Regions from separate parts of the Rhizobium sp. 01N447_2 genome, predicted to be linked through region 1. Evidence: predicted binding sites of a transcription regulator. Region 1 holds the regulator's gene; the other holds the start of a gene.
The links. Region 1 encodes LexA, which represses DNA repair genes until DNA is damaged. Its sites were predicted from a motif close to TGTTCNNNNTGTGTTCNG; they were not measured.
Positions count from the first base shown of each region.

Region 2: AC1ECN_RS10975 (DUF5680 domain-containing protein) is a predicted target of LexA. The motif match lies at 1,696-1,713, and genes of this name have one in related genera.

Region 1 covers NZ_JBFTQY010000107.1:3,357-6,832, forward strand. Annotated here, with positions in the region: gene kdsA (3-deoxy-8-phosphooctulonate synthase) at 1-731, opposite strand, end outside; gene AC1ECN_RS35935 (VOC family protein) at 728-1,624, opposite strand; gene lexA (transcriptional repressor LexA) at 1,823-2,542, shown strand; gene AC1ECN_RS35945 (ComEC/Rec2 family competence protein) at 2,523-3,476, opposite strand, start outside.
Region 2 covers NZ_JBFTQY010000013.1:149,509-152,984, forward strand. Annotated here, with positions in the region: gene AC1ECN_RS10965 (lipoprotein-releasing ABC transporter permease subunit) at 1-375, shown strand, start outside; gene AC1ECN_RS10970 (ABC transporter ATP-binding protein) at 390-1,073, shown strand; gene AC1ECN_RS10975 (DUF5680 domain-containing protein) at 1,185-1,649, opposite strand; gene dnaE (DNA polymerase III subunit alpha) at 2,160-3,476, shown strand, end outside.

The DNA of each region.
Region 1 (3,476 bases):
TCGATGAAGACCCCGGCGATACCGACAGCCACCGCTGCGCGCGCCAGCGTTTCCACGAATTCCCGCTGACCGCCGGAAGAATCGCCCTGCCCGCCCGGCTGCGCCACAGAATGGGTCGCATCGAAGATAACAGGGGCGCCCATCGCCGCCATGATCGGCAGCGAGCGCATGTCGGAGACCAGCGTATTGTAGCCGAAGGAGGCGCCGCGCTCACACAGCAGCACGTTCGGATTGCCGCTGGCATTGAGCTTCTTCAGGACGTTCTTCATATCCCAGGGAGCGAGAAACTGGCCCTTCTTGACATTGACGACGCGGCCGGTCTTGGCGGCGGCGATGAGAAGGTCGGTCTGGCGGCAAAGGAACGCCGGGATCTGCAGGACGTCGACGACCCTTGCCACCTCCGCGCATTGCTCTGCGGTATGAACGTCGGTCAGGACAGGAAAGCCGAATTCCTTTTTCAGGTCGGCAAAGACCTCCATGCCCTTTTCGATCCCGATACCGCGTTCAGCCGAGAGCGAGGTGCGGTTCGCCTTGTCGAAGGAGCTCTTGTAAACGAGGCCGATGCCGAGCTTGCCGCAAAGCTCTTTCAGCGTGCCGGCAACCATGAAGGCGTGATCGCGGCTCTCCATCTGGCAGGGGCCGGCAATCAGCGACAGGCGGCCGGTATTGGAAAAGCTGACCTGGCCTTGGTCCTCGCCGATCCTGACTTCGGAATTCGTATCAGTGCTCATCGTGTTTCCTCGAAGGCGAAGAGCGCGCCCTGCCCGGGCGCAGGCTTCACCACAATGCGATTGTTCTTGCGCGTGTATGTCACCCCGTTAGCAGCCAAATGCGCTTCTGTCACGGCAAGATCGGCGACGGCAAAGAGGATTGCCCTGCCGCGCAGGCCGCGATCGCCGGATGAGACGGCGATGTCAAAATAGGCTTCCAGCCCTTCCGGCGTCATCAGGCTGATTTTCGCGTTCGACGCTGCGATATTGACGCCAAAACTCGTTTTCTCGACTGCCGCTTGCGCCACGGCAAGGCCGACGAAGGCAGCAAAGGCAGCGGCGGCGGGTGCGCAAAGCGCTATCTCGGTTATGCCGATGACGCCATTGGCATGCGTCTCCAGCGCGCCGCGGTCGGCCGGTAGCGGATTGACGCGCTCGACGGTGAAGAGAAAGAGGTCAGGCGCGCGCAGGTCGCCGGCGAAAGCCAGTTTGAAGCCGGCAATCGTCTGCGCACCGTCCGGCATCGTCATCGGCCGGGTGAACTGCAGCACTTCGCCAGCGCTCGATCCGTCGCCGACGAAGTTCTGATGATCGAGGCTGGCATCCTCACTGCCGAAAGCCAGCCCCGAAAGCCCTTCCTCGCCGCAGCGGAAGYGGAAGGCACGGTTGCGGGCGGTGAAGACATTGCCTTGCCGCGCCGAAGCCTCGCTCTCCTCGGCGCTCGCAATCCCGAGCGGCTCCAGATAGGTCTTGTCGGCAAAAAAGACGCAGGCATTCTCCGTTCCGAAGGGATGGCGCGCATCGGCGGCAACGGTGAAGCCGAGCTTGCCGAGCCTTTCGCGCGCCACATCAATATTGACGACGGGCAGCACGACATGATCCAGCGGATGCGGTTTGCCGGAATGCGTGTTCATCATAATCCTCCTCAAAACGGCAAGAGATGTGCGACAGCGCCACCCTCAATGCAAGACTTGTGTCCCAATCCGGCGAATGAAAATAAAAATCTCGACGAGTTGGCGCGAAGTTTTACGGAAATTTAGCTACTTGCGGAACACATATGGAACATATAGTGTCTGTTCTGGATTTGTTTCAATCACGAGGTCACAACGTCGATGCTCACGCGCAAACAACAGGAGCTTCTCCTTTTCATTCACGAGCGCATGAAAGAATCCGGCGTTCCGCCGTCTTTCGACGAAATGAAGGATGCGCTGGACCTCGCCTCGAAGTCCGGGATTCACAGGCTGATCACGGCGCTCGAGGAACGTGGCTTCATTCGCCGCCTACCGAACCGCGCCCRTGCGCTTGAGGTCATCAAGCTTCCGGAGGCCTATAGCCCTAGTATCCAGCCCCGGCGCGGCTTTTCGCCGAGCGTCATCGAGGGCAGCCTCGGTAAGCCCCAGCCGGTCGCCGCCCCCGCTGCCGCAAAGCCCGTCGCCGACAACGGCAACTCGGTCTCCGTGCCGGTCATGGGCCGAATCGCTGCCGGTGTTCCGATCTCGGCGATCCAGAACAACACCCACGACATAGTCGTTCCGGCCGACATGCTCGGTTCCGGTGAACATTATGCGCTGGAGGTCAAGGGCGATTCGATGATCGACGCCGGCATCTTCGACGGTGACACGGTGATCATCCGCAACGGCAGCACCGCAAGTCCCGGTGACATCGTCGTGGCTCTCGTCGACGACGAGGAAGCAACACTCAAACGCTTCCGCCGCAAGGGCGCCTCGATCGCGCTCGAAGCCGCCAACCCGGCTTACGAGACCCGAATCTTCGGGCCGGACCGCGTCAAGGTGCAAGGCAAACTCGTCGGTCTCATTCGCCGCTATCACTGACACTGGGCGGGCCGGATTCGGCAAAACTGTTGCTGCGCCAGTCATAGGCGCGATGGCGCATCCATGGCCGCGACAGATCATCGAATGCGGCTGTGACGTCCAGGCCGGCATCGGCGAAGCGTAATTCGACGGAACCGGTCCTGCGCAGCGTCTCACCGGTGAAGAGCGTCGCACCTGAGCGGCAGCTGTTGAAGCGCAGGCGCACCGACGTCACGACGATATCGGCCGCATCGCAGGCCGGACCGAGATAGGCGGCATTGTCGATGACAGCAACCACGCGACCATTGCCAAGCCTTGATGTGCACCAGGCCTTCTTGACGCAAGAAAAGCGGTTTGCGTCAGCGCTCGTTGCAGCCGCCCGCATCGCCGACCTTGCTTCGTTCTGCTGATCGCGGGAAAGCCTGACGCGGCGGTCTTCTCCCTCCGGCGGGATAGCAGGCCCCTCCAGCATCTTCGGCGGGTGATGCGTCGGCAGGACCAGCGCTCTCTGCCACTGGTCGAAGATGAAATCCGGCGGTCTTTCGCGGTTGGAAGCCATGGCCGCCGTCTCGACGACCGCGACGAGACCACCATCCTCCGAAATTACCAGATCCGGCGGCCGGGGAACTGGCAGAAGCAACAGGATGAGTGTTGCGACCGCGATGATTGATGTGCCGATATGGCGCAGCCGGGTGCGGAGCAGCGTCAACAGCAGAAAGCCGGCGACGGCGACCGCGAAATACCAGGCGGGCAAGCGGCCGACGTCGATATTGCCCCCCCAGCCGGACACGGTCTTTGCGACCGCGATCACCAGATCGAGGCCGAATCCGACGACCTTCCAGGGCAAAACGTCCAGACCGAAAGGCATGAGCAGCATCGCCAGCAGGCCGGCCGGCATGATGATGAAGGAGATGATCGGCATCGTCGCGAGGTTTGCCGGCAGGCCGTAGGCGGT
Region 2 (3,476 bases), on a different contig from region 1:
CTCATCATGTTGGTGAAGGACAAGGGCAGCGATATCGCCATCCTGCGTACCATGGGTGCCAGCGCCGGTGCGATCATGCGCATCTTCTTCATGACCGGAGCGGCGATCGGGATCGTCGGCACAATTGGCGGTGTGTTGCTCGGCGTTCTTGTCTGCGTCAACATCGAATCCGTCCGCCAATTCTTCTCCTGGGTATCAGGCACCGTTCTCTTCAATCCGCAGGTCTATTTCCTCAGCCAGCTGCCGGCCGAAATGGATTTCAGCGAAACGATGTCGATCGTCGTCATGGCGCTGACGCTCTCCTTCATCGCGACCATTTTCCCGGCCTGGCGTGCCTCCAGGCTCGATCCGGTGCAGGCCCTGCGCTACGAATAAGGAATGCCGCATCTATGAAACGCAACGTCGTTCTCAAGCTTACCGGCGTCGAACGCCATTACGGGCAGGGCGATACGCTGCTCTCGATCCTAAAGGGCGCGGATTTTTCGATGTCGAAGGGCGAGATCGTCGCTCTCGTCGCTCCATCCGGCACCGGCAAATCGACGCTGCTGCATATCGCCGGCCTGCTGGAGCATCCGGACGGTGGTGAAGTCAACATCAACGGTCATGCCTGTGACGGCCTTAGCGACGAGAAGCGCACCGCGATCCGCCGGAGCGAAATCGGCTTCGTTTACCAGTTCCACCACCTCTTGCCGGAGTTCTCGGCACTCGAGAACATCATGATGCCGCAGCTGATCGCCGGGCTTTCCTGGAAGGAAGCCGGAGAGCGGGCCGGCCAGCTTCTCGATTATATGCGCATCGGCCATCGTGGCTCGCATCGCCCGGGCGAGCTTTCCGGTGGCGAGCAGCAGCGCGTCGCGATTGCCCGCGCCGTCGCCAATGCGCCGACCCTGCTTTTTGCCGACGAGCCGACAGGCAATCTCGACCCGGAAACGGCAAGCTATGTCTTCGACGCGCTGGAGGCGCTCGTGCGCCAGTCCGGCCTTGCTGCCCTCATCGCCACCCACAATCATGAACTCGCTCGTCGCATGGACCGGCGCGTGACGATCTCCGACGGCAAGGTCGTCGATTTCTAATGCATGTCGCCCAAAAGTRCGCAGCWGTTTTGRGATAACGACATGCATAAATCAAAGACTTRAAGCRCATCGCATGAATCCAGATTGACGCGATRCGCTTTGAGGCTGCGATCAGGGGATGATCAGCCCGCCGCGATAGTCGAGTTGATAGGCCTCATGGCCGTTGACCATGATGCATTCATTGCCCCTGAAGCGCTCGCATCCTCCTTCGCTGCGGTCGATATAGCGGCCGACTGGATGGTCGAATTCCATTCCGCCGAGGAACCGGCCCTGCCGATACATCGCTGAAAGCGCTGCCTTGATCACCGCTCCCGCCGCACTTCCATCGATGAGATCAGGCGCGACAATGCAGCCGAAATAATTCATCGCCCATATGGGCTCGTCGCCGAGCCACACCACCTCCTGTCCGGCGAAATCGGCGCCGCCGAAATAACTGTCGAGATAACGCCAGTCGCCGCGCTCGTAGCCGATATCGTGAGCGCCCGGCCGGCAAGGGGTGCGTGGGACTCCGCCGCCGACATAGGTCGCAGCCTTGGCCTCCACGACGAATTCGTTCAGCATCGCAATATCGGGCATATCGTCGTTCCCTCCGTCTCAAGCCGCAAAGATACATCGGGACGCCGAGAACATAAATAGAACAAACGGGGAGAATCGATCGATTGTTTGTATGATTTGTCCCCGCCATCCGCAGGTATCAACGATCCGCAATAGATGAGGATGACGAGGCAGCTGCCCGGCATTCCCAGACCCTCGCAAAGAGGCTTTGTCGATTCGCCGCGTCGTTTCAGGGTTTTCTGAACACAAGTCAGGAGGAAAAGATTCCTGTTGACAATGGAACATACATGGAACAAATTGAAAACATAACGAGTAAAGGAGAGCCCGATGACTGACATGATCCGTGATATCGCAGCATTCACCTCCATCGCAATGTTCGTTGCCAGCTTCTCGCTCATCGTCATGGCGTTCTAAAGTTTTCAGGGGATCGCATGGCAATCATGCGGTCCGGACGCGGGACTTCTTCTGGACATCATCGCCCTCTATGCCGACAATGCGTCCGATTCATTCGGGTGATTGGGAAGGCATGTCATGGCGGATACGGCAAAGGGTTCAACGGGTGAGGCGACCGGCACGCCGGGTTTCATCCACCTGAGGGTCCATTCCGCCTATTCGCTTCTCGAGGGCGCGCTGCCGCTGAAGAAGATCCTCTACAAGGCGACCGGCGACAGCCAGCCGGCGATTGCGATTACCGACACCAACAATCTGTTCGTCGCCCTCGAATTCTCCCAGAAGGCGATGGAGGAAGGCCTGCAGCCGATCATCGGCTGCCAGGTCTCGATCGACATGGAAGACGGGCTGGAAACCGAAAAGCGCGGCGGTCAGCAGGCCCTGGTCAAGCTGCCGGCGATCGTTCTTCTCGCTGCGACGGATGCCGGTTACGAACGGCTGGTCGATCTCGTCAGCCGGGCCTATCTCGGCGGCGAGAGCAACCAGGCCGTTCATATCAGCGCCTCCTGGCTGGAGGAGGCGGGCACGGAAGGGCTGATCGCATTGAGCGGCGCCTTGACCGGGCCGGTCGACGTGGCGATCAAGGAAGGCCATCCCGCTCAGGCGGAAGCCCGGCTGCTCACGCTGAAACGTCTCTTCGGCGACAGGCTCTATATCGAGCTGCAGCGGCACGGCACCTACGACAAGCGGCACGAGCAGAAGATCATCGGGCTCGCTTATGCCCACGACCTGCCGCTGGTTGCGACCAACGAGGCTTTCTTTCCGACACGCGACGATTACGACGCTCATGATGCACTGATGGCGGTCGCGCACAACGCCATCGTCTCCGACGACAGCCGCTTTCGCCTGACGCCGGATCACTATCTGAAGAGCCGGGCCGAGATGGTCAAGCTCTTCGCCGACCTGCCGGAAGCGCTGGAAAATACGATCGAGATCGCCACGCGCTGCTCCTTCGTGCTGAAGACGCGAAAGCCGATCCTGCCACGCTTCACCGGTGCGACCGACGATGCCGAGGAGGCCGAACGCGCCGAGGCGAGCGAGCTGCGCCGCCAGGCGGTCGAAGGGCTGGACATGCGGCTTTCGACGCTCGGCATGTCGCCGGGTTACGAGGAAGAGGATTATCGCGAACGGCTGGATTTCGAGCTCAGCGTCATCGAGCGCATGCGTTTCCCCGGCTACTTCCTGATCGTTGCCGACTTCATCAAATGGGCCAAGCAGCACGACATTCCGGTCGGTCCCGGCCGCGGTTCGGGCGCTGGTTCGCTGGTCGCCTATGCATTGACGATCACCGACGTCGATCCCTTACGTTTTTCGCTGCTCTTCGAGCGCTTCCTCAATCCGGAACGCGTCTCGATGCCCGACTTCGACATCGACTTCTGTCAGGACCGCCGCGAAGAG